DNA from 3 places in the Bacillus sp. SSR7 genome. Region 2 is predicted to be linked to each of the others. Evidence: riboswitches for the same ligand, from Rfam matches in the RefSeq annotation. Region 2 holds a riboswitch; each other region holds the start of a gene.

Region 1 (4,217 bases), on a different contig from region 2:
AAATGAGTAGGAAGCTTAGAGATGTTCCATTTCTCATATAAAACGCCTTCCTCTTGTAGAAATTTACATACTTCCACTTCATTTTCAATACGAGTATTTACTTCATGAATACGAATTTGCGCCATTAGAAACGCCTCCTTGAATTGATAATAGTTTTATATGAAATTGGAATAAAAACTCATAAGCTTCTAATCTTTTCTTAGCATCAAAGCTATCTCGACCCCATACGGTAATACCATGGTTACGGATCAATACTGCTCCCGAATCTCCTTGTATATGCTTTCGGAAGTTTTCTCCAAGCGTTGGGATATGGGCATGGTTTTCGATAATAGGAATGTTTATTGTTGCACCTTCTTCCCAAATATCGAGAGCTTTAATAATTTCTTGATTTTGAAGTGTGACTGCATCACTATATAAATTTGTGATAACATTGTTATCGGTTGTATGAACATGAAGGACGCACCCAGCATTCGTATGGTTATAAATATGTGTATGCAAGATTGTTTCTGCTGAAGGACGTAATTCAGTTTCTAATACGGGAATCCCTAGATGATCTACTAATAGAAAATCATCTGGAGTCGTTTTTGTTTTATCTTTACCACTTGCTGTAATGAGAAAAGTCAGTGGTTCATGACTAACCTTTATAGAAATATTACCACTCGTTGCTGGAAACCAATTGCGTGTTGTTAATTCTTTTTTTATCTCGCTTAAGTCATACCATTGACGAAAAAGTTGTTTCATAATTTCACCTCCAACAAATGTTTTAATTCAGCTTGCACATCTTGAAATGTTTCAAACGGTGTATAAGCAATATGATTTTCTTCACACATTGTAATAAGAAAATCGCGAGCGAACACTTTATCAGCTTGTTTCGCGGCTTGTAAATCAGTAATAGAATCTCCAATTACAATATGAAAGTCATTTGTATCACTTAATTTACGGATTAATGATGATTTACATAATCCGCAATGATTTTGACAATGATCATCACAAGAATGAGGCCATTTAACTGTAATAAACTCTGCTGAAAAGTCTGTTTCATTACAATAAATTTGCTCTTTTGGAATGATTCCTTGTAAGAGTGGATAGACGAAGAAATCCATTCCACCTGATATTACGTAAAAAGAAATGGTATTTTCCTTTACGAATTGTATAAACTCATGAAAACCACTACGGATTTCAGCAGTCTCTATTAAAAATTGAATAATCTCATCGTGCAGATTAGTAGGTATGAATTGAAATAATTGAGAAACACCTTCTTGAATAGATAGCTCTTGTGATAAAATTCTATTCTTTACTTCTTCAGCTTCTGGTGGTGCAAATTTTTCCATAATGGACATAATGTTATCATTATTTGTAATCGTGCCATCGAAATCACAAAATACTTGAATACTCATAATTTCACCTCATGAGAGGGATTTCCCCATATTTGTAGTGCGCTATGCAAATTTATGTCATCTACTTCATGGAGTGGTTTATTTTGCAAAGTAGCATCAATTGCAGCACGGAAAGCTTTACCGCCGCCCTGCGCCCCATTTGGATGTCCATGTATTCCGCCACCAGCATTAATAACAACATCTTTACCGAAATCTCGTACAATAAAGGGAACGAAACCAGGGTGAATACCAGCAGACGGAACAGAAAAGCTCTTTTTGAAAAATGCATCGTCTTCAGTTAAATATTTTGAGATAGCAAGAGCTTCCTCTTTTTCTAGCGCAACACTTCCGTATGGAGATGGGAATAATGAAAAGTCAGCCCCAGCATAACGGAGTAGTTTCCCGAGTAATAATGGAGATGAAACTCCATATAACTTGGATGCGGAATAAGCACCACTTACAGCAGGGTGTGCCATAATAGGAACCGGGATTTCATCATCTTCTGCAAGTGATTGTAGTACATCTAGTCCGTAAGAGAATACGTTAAATAATAGAATATCAGCTCCAGCTTGCACTGCACGTTTCGCATTTTCTTTTAAATCAAAAGTTCGTCCTGTTAAATTTACGGCATATAACGTTTTATGTCCGTATGTTTCATATACGGATTGTAAAACTTCTTTTCCAGATACGATGCGTTTCGTAAGTGGTGTTAATGCATTTTCGAATAATATTTCATCATCTTTTACGATATCTACACTACCAATTGCTTGATCGCGTAATTGCGTTTTTAAATACCCAATATTTCGTCCAATCATTCCTTTAAAAATACTCATTAAAAGGGGACGATCATGTACTTGTAAAAGATTTCGAATACCATCTATCCCAAATTTTGGACCAGGAAACTGTTTTTTTAATTCGTCTGAAAAAGTTAAGTCAATTAATTTTACTTCGCCATCAAGTGAGAGCTTTCCAAATGTAGTCGTTAAAATTGCTGGTAAATCCGGACTGAAATTTAATAACGGATATTCGATTTTAATAATTCCGCGTTTTACTTTTTTACGTAAATACGAATTGGTATGTTCATGTTCAGCTAATTCCTCAACATGAATGACGCTGCCTTTATGCTGCTTTAATTGTTCTTGCAATAAGTGTGGCAAATGAGTCCAAGAGCCAATTGTTAAACCGAGTGCAATTTGCTCAGCTTTTTTTTCTAAGTTATGTGAATCATCATGGATTAAATACGTCGCTATAATTCCGCTCATTGTTATAACCTCCTAGTTAAATAAAAAAACCTCTCAGCTAAGGAGAGGTTTTTTTACAACCAGCTCCTTATCTGTCAGCGTAATGCTGCGAGAATTAGCACCGTGTCTACAATTGTAGATCGGTTGCCGGGTTTCGTCGGGCTCGTCCCTCCACCTGCTCTTGATAAGAAGTATTTAGAAATGTTTAAATTTTTAAGATAACTGAATTTTGTCAGATGTTTTTCATGTTGTCAATTACTTTTTGAAAAAATTTAATTTATCAATTCGATTAATGGCTTCTCGTAATCTATCTTCTGTATGCAAGAGACCAACACGGACGTATCCTTCGCCATGCTCACCAAATCCAACACCAGGAGCAACTGCAACGTGTGCTTTTTCTAGTAAAATATCAGAAAATTGCTCAGATGTATATCCTTTTGGAACAGGAAGCCATGCAAAGAATGATCCGGTTGGAATGTCTACATTCCAACCAATCGAGTGACAAGCAGAAATAAGAGCGTTTCTTCGAGATTCATAACTATTTACGAGGTTTCCTACGCAAGACTGTGAACTTAATAATGCTTCGCGGGCAGCATCTTGAACTGCACCAAAAATACTAACATACATATGATCTTGTAATAAGTTAATTGTTTCAATCACACTTTCATTCCCTACTGCAAAGGCAATACGCCATCCAGCCATATTGAAAGTTTTTGATAATGTATAAATTTCAATTCCCGTATCTTTGGCGCCGTCTGCTTGTAAGAAACTAACAGGCTTTTGACCGTCGAACCCTATAGCACCGTAAGCGAAATCATGAACAACTAATATATTGTGTTTATTAGCAAAATGAATCGTTGCATCAAAAAAATCTTTTGATGCAGTAGCACCTGTAGGATTATTTGGATAGTTTAAAAACATTAATTTTGCACGCTCGGCAATAGAGTCATCAATTTTCGTATAATCTGGTAAAAAGTTATTTTCTGCAATAAGTGGCATTGTTTCAAACTGAGCTTTTGCTAAAGCAACTCCTGATAAATAATCTGGATAACCTGGATCTGGAACGAGAATCGTATCACCAGGGTTTGTAAAACAAACTGGTAATTCTACTAACCCAGCCTTTCCGCCGAATAAAATAGCAACTTCCGTTTTTGGATTTAATTTTACGCCGTATTCGCGTTGATAGAATGTTGCTACAGCTTCTTTTAAACTTTCATGTCCGCGAAATGGCGGATATTTATGATGAATCGCTTTTGCAGCAGCATCTTGTAAAGCTTTTACGATATGCTGTGGTGTTGGTTGATCTGGATTACCCTGTCCTAGATTAATAACATCGTGCCCTGCTGCAACGACTTTGTTAACTTTTGCAACAAGTGAAGCGAAAAATTGTGTAGGCAATGATGTTACGATCTCAGAAGGTTGAAATAATTTCATGCTTTCCACCTCTTTTGAAAGTTGTTACAATTCTAGTGACAAATGATATAATCTTTCCAGTATTTTGTAAAGAAAAAATTAAGGATGGGGCTGACAAAATGAAAGTCGCATGTATTCAAATGGATATTGTTTTTGGAGATGTAGAAAAAAATATTGAGAATGCTAA
Region 2 (4,217 bases):
CAGTTAATTCAGATCCATGGGTTGGTGTAATAAATAAAATCATGACAGAATTTAATAAACTAAATGTGAATATAACAGTAAAAACAATAAAAATTTTACGAAATGGAATTTTAGCAACTAGAAGTCCGATACATCCAATCATAAATACGAATAGCAATATGCGAAAATCAAAAAATAAAAAAGTAAGTGTCATACAAAAAATAAATAACAACAATTTCACTGCCTCGTCCATGCGATGAAAATATGTATTATACACCTTCCTCCCTCCTAATATCATCAAAATAAAGTTTCATAAATCTTTCAGGATTTGTAATACCACTAAATTTAACGAGTTTAAATAAAGAGCTCTCCTTTAAGTTCGCTCTTTTTAATGTTTCTGGATGTCCTAATACAATAGACGCGGGATTATTCGCAATAATTTCTCCTTCATGTAGAACTATTGCTCTGTCTGCATATTCTAATGCGAGATTCATATCGTGTGTGATAAAAATAAAGGATATTCCCTTCACAGCTAGTTTTCTAATAAACGTCATAAATTGTTTATAATGATAATAATCTTGTCCCGCTGTCGGTTCATCTAATATGATAAGTTTTGGATTTATTGCTAGTACAGATGCAATCGTTAATCTCTTTTTTTGACCATAACTTAATGCCTGAATTGGCCAATTTCGAAATGGATACAAGCCACAAATTTTTAATGTTTCCTCTGCTCTAAGCTTAATTTCTTCCTTCGAAAAATTTTTTAATTGTAATGGAAATGAAATCTCTTCCATTACAGTAGCTTGTGTAATCATATGATTTGGATTTTGCATCACATAAGATATAACCTCACCACGTTTACGAATAGACCAAGAATTGATATTTACTCCATCAATTAAAATTCTATCATTTTTTGTTTTGTTTATCCCTATAAGACTATGAGCTAATGTTGATTTTCCAGCACCATTATGACCTAAGAGTGCTACTATTTCCCCTTTATATAGAGAGAAATTTACATTGTCTAATACTTTTTGTTTATTAGGATATGAGAATGACAAATTCTCTACTTTCAATAATTCTTTTTTTGTAGGAGTATCTTTACAAAAAGTTTGCTTCTCCATCCACTCATTTATTACACCACTAACATTTTCTCTTTGAAGATTTTCAAATGGGTATATTACGTCATTATTACTATCAAAATGCAATCTCTTTAATCCTTCCAAGTACATAGGTTCCCTTAAGCCAATAGATGGTAATATATTTGAGGCCAAAATCTCTTCTGGTGTTCCTATCTCAACGATTTCCCCTTCCTCCATTAAAATAATTTTATCTAAATCCAGATTTAACATTTCTTCTATTCGATGTTCAATAATTACAATTGTTTTATTACATTGTTTATGTATATCTTTAATAAGTTCTATTGTATGTAAGCTACTAGCTGGATCTAAATTCGCTAACGGTTCATCAAACAATAATATATTAGCATTTGTCGTTAACAGACCTGCTAAAGAAACAGTTTGTTTTTGCCCTCCTGATAACTCATGTGGACTTTGTTTATGAAAATTATGCATCTTTACCTTTTTTAATGATTCCGAAACAATCTTTTTCATATCATCTTCATTTACGCATTCATTTTCTAAATAAAAAGCTACATCTTCCTCTACTGTAAGACCAATAAATTGTGCATCTTGATCTTGCAAAATTGTTCCAACCTGTTTACTCTGTTCAAAAATACTTCCTTTCCTCGGGTCTTTTCCGTCAATTAAAATAGTACCAGTACTAGTCCCTTCATAAGAAAATGGGATTAGCCCATTTATACAATGAGCTAATGTCGATTTCCCTGAACCACTTCGCCCAGCAATCAACACTTTTTCCCCAGGATATATATGAAATGTAACGTCTTTAACAGTAGGCTGCGCTGCATGCTTATATTGAAAGCTGAATTGTTCAAAAGAAATAATTGGTTGCATGTTAACATCCCTACTTTTCAATTTTTAAATGTGTATGTTTCTTATTAGATTTAGCTAATCCTATTGTAATTGGCAATCCAAGAACTAAAAATACAATAACATCAGCAATTGTTGCACCTAATACTTGTATAACAATTTTGTCAAACGGTTCTCCCATCACAATAATATCGAATGCCCCAGCAAATATAATAGCAATGACGATACCAATTAACCCAGTAATAGCTAAATAAGAAATATCTCCTTTATTATATGTCCCGTTTTTCACACTAAAGCCAACTCTTTTTTGAATAAGCCCCATTGCAAAGCCGATAATACCTGAACTAAAAACCCATCCCCACCAAATACCCCAGCCAGCAATTGTATCTGTTACGGTATGACCGATAAGTCCTATTAACAGTCCTGCCACTGGGCCAAATAACGCTCCAAAAATGGTTAAAATAGCTAACGCAGGTTTAATAAATGTATTTGGTGCAATAGAAAATCCCCATAGTCCTAATATCCCATATAGTGCTGCTCCAATTCCGATTGCCACTACTAATTTTGTTGATAATTTGTTCATTACAATTCCCCTCTCTTAATAGTCAACTTTTATTACTCTATATTTATTTTCAAAATGAATTATGCATCGACACTCCCTTTCTATACAACAAAAAATGACCTCTTACATAAGAGGTCATTTTCTTTCACATTCAAGAATCCTCTTATCTTCCAAAAAACACATCGTGTTCTCTGCGGAATTAGCACCTTCCTATACATTTATATAGGGGTTGCTGAGGTTTCATAGGGCCGTTCCCTCCACCTCTCTGGATAAGTATTAATTTGTAATTCGTATTATGGCACTAAGAAACATAAATTACAATACTTTTCTAATTATTTTTATTTTTTGCTAAATGATTCATTTAAATCATTGTATTCTCATCGGAATTATGAAATAATGAACTCAAAATAGTTACGGGAGGAATATACGATGAAAGTAATCGGTTTAATTGGTGGGCTAAGTTGGGAATCTACATCGTTATACTATAAACATATAAATACACTTACACTCTCTCAATATGATCAAAATGCAAAGCTTGTTTTATATAGCATGGACTTCGGTGAAGTAACTAATTTATTACAAAATCATCAATATGAAGAAGTGAAAAACGAATTAGTTACCGTTGCAAAAAAGGTTGAAAAGTCTGGGGCTGAATGTTTATTAATGTGTTCCAATACAGTACATCTATTTGCTGAAGAAGTAGAGCAAGCAATATCCATTCCACTCCTCCACATTGGTGATGTAAGTGCAAAGAAAATGGTAGAACATAATATAAAGCGTATTGGACTATTAGGTACGAAACAAACAATGGAACAAGACTTCTATAAATCACGTTTAGCAAATTATAACATTGAAACAATCATCCCAAATAAAGAGGCAAGAAAATTTATTCATCATGTTATTTTAAATGAATTAAGTAAAGGAATTATTTCAGAAGTATCAAAAGAAAAGCTATTACAAATTACAAAGTCATTAATTCAAAATGGCGCAGAAGGTATACTACTAGGTTGCACCGAAATACCATTGCTCATTTCCCAAAACGATCTTACTGTTCCTGTTTTTGATACTACTTTTTTACATGCAAATACTGCTGTGCAGTTTGCTGGATAATCATATAAAAGCATAAAGGTGCCACCTCTATGCTTTTATATGACCCACACTATTTATTTAAAAGAGATGTAATCATTGTAATTGCTTCATTTGAACCACCACAATCTAAAAAACTATCTTTCAATTTTCGTATTCCATGCTTATACTTTTCATTTGAAAGAACGTCTGTTACCGCTTCTCTTAACGTTTGCACATTAACATGCTCTTTCAATAACCGATTTGCTGCTTCCAGTTCGGTTAATCTTTGTGCTATCATTGGCTGGTCTTTATCATGTGGAATTATAACAAATGGAACATTAAAATGAATAGCATCGTGTACGCTATTCATACCGCCATGTGTAATAAAAATATCTGCTTCACTTAATACTTCTGTTTGGGGTACGTATGAAGCAATTATAAAATTGTTTGGCGCCTTCTTAATTTTAGAACGATCATTTCTATCACCAATTGCCATTACAACTAACCCATCAAAATCTGAGAAAGCATCAATACATGTATTAAAGAATGGTTCGAGTCCTTCAAGGAGTGTCCCCATTGAAATGTAAATAACTTTCTTATCTTTAAGCAATTCAAGTGGAAACTCTACATTTGTTTTACGACTTGAAATACTCGGCCCAATA
Region 3 (4,217 bases), on a different contig from region 2:
AAATACCGCGACCGTAATCATGCCAAACAAAAAATTAGATACCTTTTCCCTCGCTAATAACCAAACATTAATAATCCCCATAACCGATGCAAAAATTTCAATATAACTCGATTGAATATAAAATCCAACCAATACGCAAATAATACTAGAAACGACTAAAAAAAGCGGACTTCTAATCATGATCATCTCTCCCCAGATGTATAATAAAGTGAAACTTTAATCAGCCCTCACCAATCGGGCTTTTATGGGCAGCCCGCCCCCCACCTAACTTCTTTGCTTTCGCTGAATTTTGAGGTGGGGGTCTTACTGCACATTAAAGCGGGATAAATTCCCTATCACCAGTATAAGTAATAGCCTTTACCATGAATTCCCTCCTTTTTATTATCCATTCTACCTACAGGAAGCCTTTTCTTTTTACAAAATTCTCTTAAAAATGGTATCGTTTTTTATAACATATCTCCACTAGAAAGGAATAAAGGATATGCTAACTAAACATCGAATTCTATTTATTGGTGCTGGTCGTATGGCAGAAGCCATATTTTCCGGGTTACTGAAAACAAGCAAAGAATACATCGAAGAAATTATCGTTTCTAACCGAAGCAACGTAGAAAAACTGGAACAATTACAAACGCGATATAATGTGTCTACTACAACAGATTGGAAGCAGCATGTTACATCTGTTGATACGATTGTTTTAGCAATGCCGCCTTCTGCACATGAAGGTTTATTAGCGGAATTATCTCCGTTACTATCGAATCAACTTGTCGTAACGGTAGCCGCTGGCATTGGCCCATCTTATTTAGAAGAAAGACTTCCCGAGGGGACACCTGTTGCTTGGATTATGCCAAATACAGCTGCTGAAATCGGAAAGTCTATCTCCTTATATACAATGGGACAATCGGTAACCGAGATGCATCAGGAAACCTTGCAACTGCTTTTAAGAGGTATTGGTACTTCGCAACTTTGTACTGAGGAAGAAGTTCATCAGCTTACTGCAGTTACGGGAAGTGCACCAGCTTTCCTTTATTACTTTGCTGAAAGCTTAATTGAAGCAACAAAAAGTTATGGAGTTGATGAAGCAACCGCAAAACACCTTGTCATTCAAATGATTTCCGGCTCTGCTTCTATGCTTGAACAAACGCAAGATCCAGCTAACCTCCGCGAACAAGTAACAACACCCGGTGGTTCCACAGCTGAAGGTCTCAAAGCTTTATATGAATATAATTTTTCAGAGGCAATTCAAAAAGCAGTAGAAGCAACAAACAAAAAAGCTAGGGGGAAATAATATGAATTTAACAAGTTTAAAAGACTATACAACATTACATAACGGTGTAAAAATGCCTTGGTTCGGTTTAGGTGTTTTTAAAGTAGAAGATGGTTCAGAAGTAATTGAATCTGTAAAAGCAGCAATTAAAAATGGCTATCGCAGCATTGATACTGCAGCAATTTATCAAAACGAAGAAGGCGTTGGACAAGCGATCCGTGAATCAGGTATTTCACGTGAAGAATTATTTATTACATCAAAAGTATGGAATAGCGATCAAGGGTATGAAACAACACTTCAAGCATTCGAAACTACATTAGAGAAATTAGGTTTAGAGTATTTAGATTTATATTTAGTACATTGGCCTGTAAAAGGAAAATATACTGAATCATGGAAAGCGTTAGAAAAGCTTTATAAAGATGGCCGTGTTCGTGCAATTGGCGTGAGTAATTTCCACATCCACCACTTACAAGACGTATTTGAAATTGCTGAAATTAAGCCAATGGTCAACCAAGTGGAATACCACCCACGTTTAGCACAAGAAGAGCTACACGCTTTCTGCAAAGAACATAACATCCAGCTTGAAGCTTGGTCACCATTAATGCAAGGCCAACTACTAGACAATCCAACATTACAAGACATTGCAACAAAATATAATAAATCAACTGCACAAATTATTTTACGATGGGATCTACAAAACGAAGTTGTAACAATCCCTAAATCTATTAAAGAACATCGCATTATTGAAAATGCAAACATCTTCGACTTTGAATTAAGTGCTGATGATATGAAAGCAATTCAAGCTTTAAATGAAGATCGTCGCGTTGGTCCAGATCCAGATAACTTTAACTTCTAATAGAAAAACCACTGCCATATGCAGTGGTTTTTCGTTAAAGAAAACTGAAAATTTAAACTATATTTCATTCGGTTGACACTTCATTATTCAAGGTGTAAGATTTTGAATTATCAAAGAAACACAAAAATTAATAAAGTTTATTCGTTTACTCATTGTATCAAGAGAGGTGGAGGGACTGGCCCTTTGAAACCTCGGCAACAGGTTCATTTTGAATACTGTGCCACTTCCTGCAAGCTTTGTGCTTGAAAGATAGAATGAGGGACTTCGTTTATATACGGGTGCATAACTTGTACGTAAAAATCCCTCTTTCTCAATATGAAAAGAGGGATTTTTTATTTTTCATTTCCCTCATCATCATCCAAACTTAATTATTTAGGAGGAAAATCAAATGAAAAAGAAGTTTGTACCCGGTATTGCATCAGTTGTAGGAGTAAGTATTTTATTAACTGGTTGCGGTAGTTATAAAAACGAAGCAAGCGGAGCAAATGCAAAGGACGAGGCACCTAGTAAACAGGTTTTAAACTTATCTTCACCTACTGAAATACGAACAATGGATACGGCTCGTGCTACAGACACTGATTCTGGCCAAGTAATGAGAAACGTATTTGAAGGCTTGTATAATCTTGGTGAAGGTAACAAACCTGTCCCTGGTGTTGCAAAATCTCATGAAGTAAGTGGCGATAAAACGAAATACACATTCCACCTGCGAGATTCAAAATGGTCAAACGGCACGCCTGTTACAGCGAAAGATTTTGTCTTCGCTTGGCAAAGAGCTGTCGATCCAGCAACAGCCTCTGAATATGCATTTCTATTCTTTGATATTAAAAACGCAACAAAAATTAACAACAAAGAACTTCCAGCCGACCAACTTGGTGTAAAAGCAATTGATGACCATACGTTTGAGGTAGAATTAGAACGCCCTGTTCCATATTTTATTAGCTTAACAGCGTTCCCAACATTCCTACCAATTAACGAGGAATTCTTCAAAGCACAAGGTGATAAGTACGCTTTAGAAGATAATACAATCTTGTACAACGGCGCTTTTACACTAAGCGATTGGAAGCATGAACAAAGCTTTAAATTTAAGAAAAACCCTACCTATTGGGATAAAGATACTGTCAAACTAGAAGAAATCAATTTTAACGTCGTAAAAGAAAAATCAACAGAAGTAAACCTATTCGAATCAAAACAATTAGACCGCATAAAATTAACATCTGATTTCGTTGATAAATATAAAAAAGATGCGAACTTTAAAGAACGCCCGAACGTAGGCGTACAATTTTTACGTATGAATCAACAAAACAAAATACTTCAAAACGTGTCTGCACGCCAAGCAATCGATCAAACAATTGATCGAAAATCCTTTGTAAATACGTTATTAAACGATGGATCTACACCAACTTTTGGTCTCGTTCCAAAAAACTTTGCAAAAGGAGCTGATGGAAAGGACTTCCGTACTATAAACGGAGATTTAACCAAAGTTGATACAAAATCTGCACAAGAGTTATGGAAAAAAGCTAAACAAGAGCTTGGTTCTGAAAAAATCACATTAGAATTATTAACAAGTGATGCTGACCTTGATAAGAAAACTGGTGAGTTCTTAAAAGGACAGCTAGAAAAGAATTTAGATGGATTAACAGTAAATGTGAAACCACAACCACGTAAACAACAAGTTTCACTTTTATTAAAAGGTGACTATGAAATCGGTATTGACGGCTGGAGCCCTGACTTTGCTGACCCAATTACATTCCTTGAATTGTTTACAACGAATAACCCTTACAACTTAGATCATTACTCTAATAAGGAATTCGATGAAACAATTGAAAAAGTGAAAACGACTTTAGCTGGTGATGAAAAAGCTCGCTGGGAAGCATTACTAGCATCTGAAAAAATATTATTTAAAGACTCTGTTATCGCTCCCCTTTACCAAAAAGGCGAATCTTATTTAGAACGTTCTTATGTGAAAGGAATTGTGCAAGTAGACTTTGCAGGTCAATTAAACTTCAAATGGGCACAAATTGAAAAATAAAAGGCAACCTGAATTGAAGTTTTTCTCCCCATACCAATTGTTTTATTGGAAAAATGTATTAAAAGCGG

What was found. Region 2 has a riboswitch for S-adenosylmethionine ahead of AC0NJG_RS01380 (ECF-type riboflavin transporter substrate-binding protein). Riboswitches for the same ligand answer to the same signal wherever they lie in the genome.
Region 1: it holds a riboswitch for S-adenosylmethionine, as region 2 does, so the genes downstream of both, mtnW (2,3-diketo-5-methylthiopentyl-1-phosphate enolase) here and AC0NJG_RS01380 (ECF-type riboflavin transporter substrate-binding protein) in region 2, are expected to answer to the same signal.
Region 3: it holds a riboswitch for S-adenosylmethionine, as region 2 does, so the genes downstream of both, AC0NJG_RS25675 (peptide ABC transporter substrate-binding protein) here and AC0NJG_RS01380 (ECF-type riboflavin transporter substrate-binding protein) in region 2, are expected to answer to the same signal.

What each region holds. Positions count from the first base shown of each region.
Region 1 is NZ_JBVVXV010000002.1:434,200-438,416, forward strand. It holds gene AC0NJG_RS06370 (cupin domain-containing protein) at 1-125, opposite strand, end outside; gene AC0NJG_RS06375 (methylthioribulose 1-phosphate dehydratase) at 103-741, opposite strand; gene AC0NJG_RS06380 (2-hydroxy-3-keto-5-methylthiopentenyl-1-phosphate phosphatase) at 738-1,397, opposite strand; gene mtnW (2,3-diketo-5-methylthiopentyl-1-phosphate enolase) at 1,394-2,638, opposite strand; SAM riboswitch class I at 2,703-2,808, opposite strand; gene AC0NJG_RS06390 (pyridoxal phosphate-dependent aminotransferase) at 2,873-4,051, opposite strand; gene AC0NJG_RS06395 (carbon-nitrogen family hydrolase) at 4,066-4,217, shown strand, end outside.
Region 2 is NZ_JBVVXV010000001.1:241,190-245,406, forward strand. It holds gene AC0NJG_RS01370 (energy-coupling factor transporter transmembrane component T family protein) at 1-256, opposite strand, end outside; gene AC0NJG_RS01375 (ABC transporter ATP-binding protein) at 249-1,949, opposite strand; gene AC0NJG_RS01380 (ECF-type riboflavin transporter substrate-binding protein) at 1,960-2,508, opposite strand; SAM riboswitch class I at 2,648-2,763, opposite strand; gene AC0NJG_RS01385 (aspartate/glutamate racemase family protein) at 2,917-3,597, shown strand; gene AC0NJG_RS01390 (macrolide family glycosyltransferase) at 3,647-4,217, opposite strand, start outside.
Region 3 is NZ_JBVVXV010000020.1:37,060-41,276, reverse strand. It holds gene pnuC (nicotinamide riboside transporter PnuC) at 1-180, opposite strand, end outside; gene proC (pyrroline-5-carboxylate reductase) at 482-1,285, shown strand; gene AC0NJG_RS25680 (aldo/keto reductase) at 1,287-2,120, shown strand; SAM riboswitch class I at 2,272-2,376, shown strand; gene AC0NJG_RS25675 (peptide ABC transporter substrate-binding protein) at 2,509-4,149, shown strand.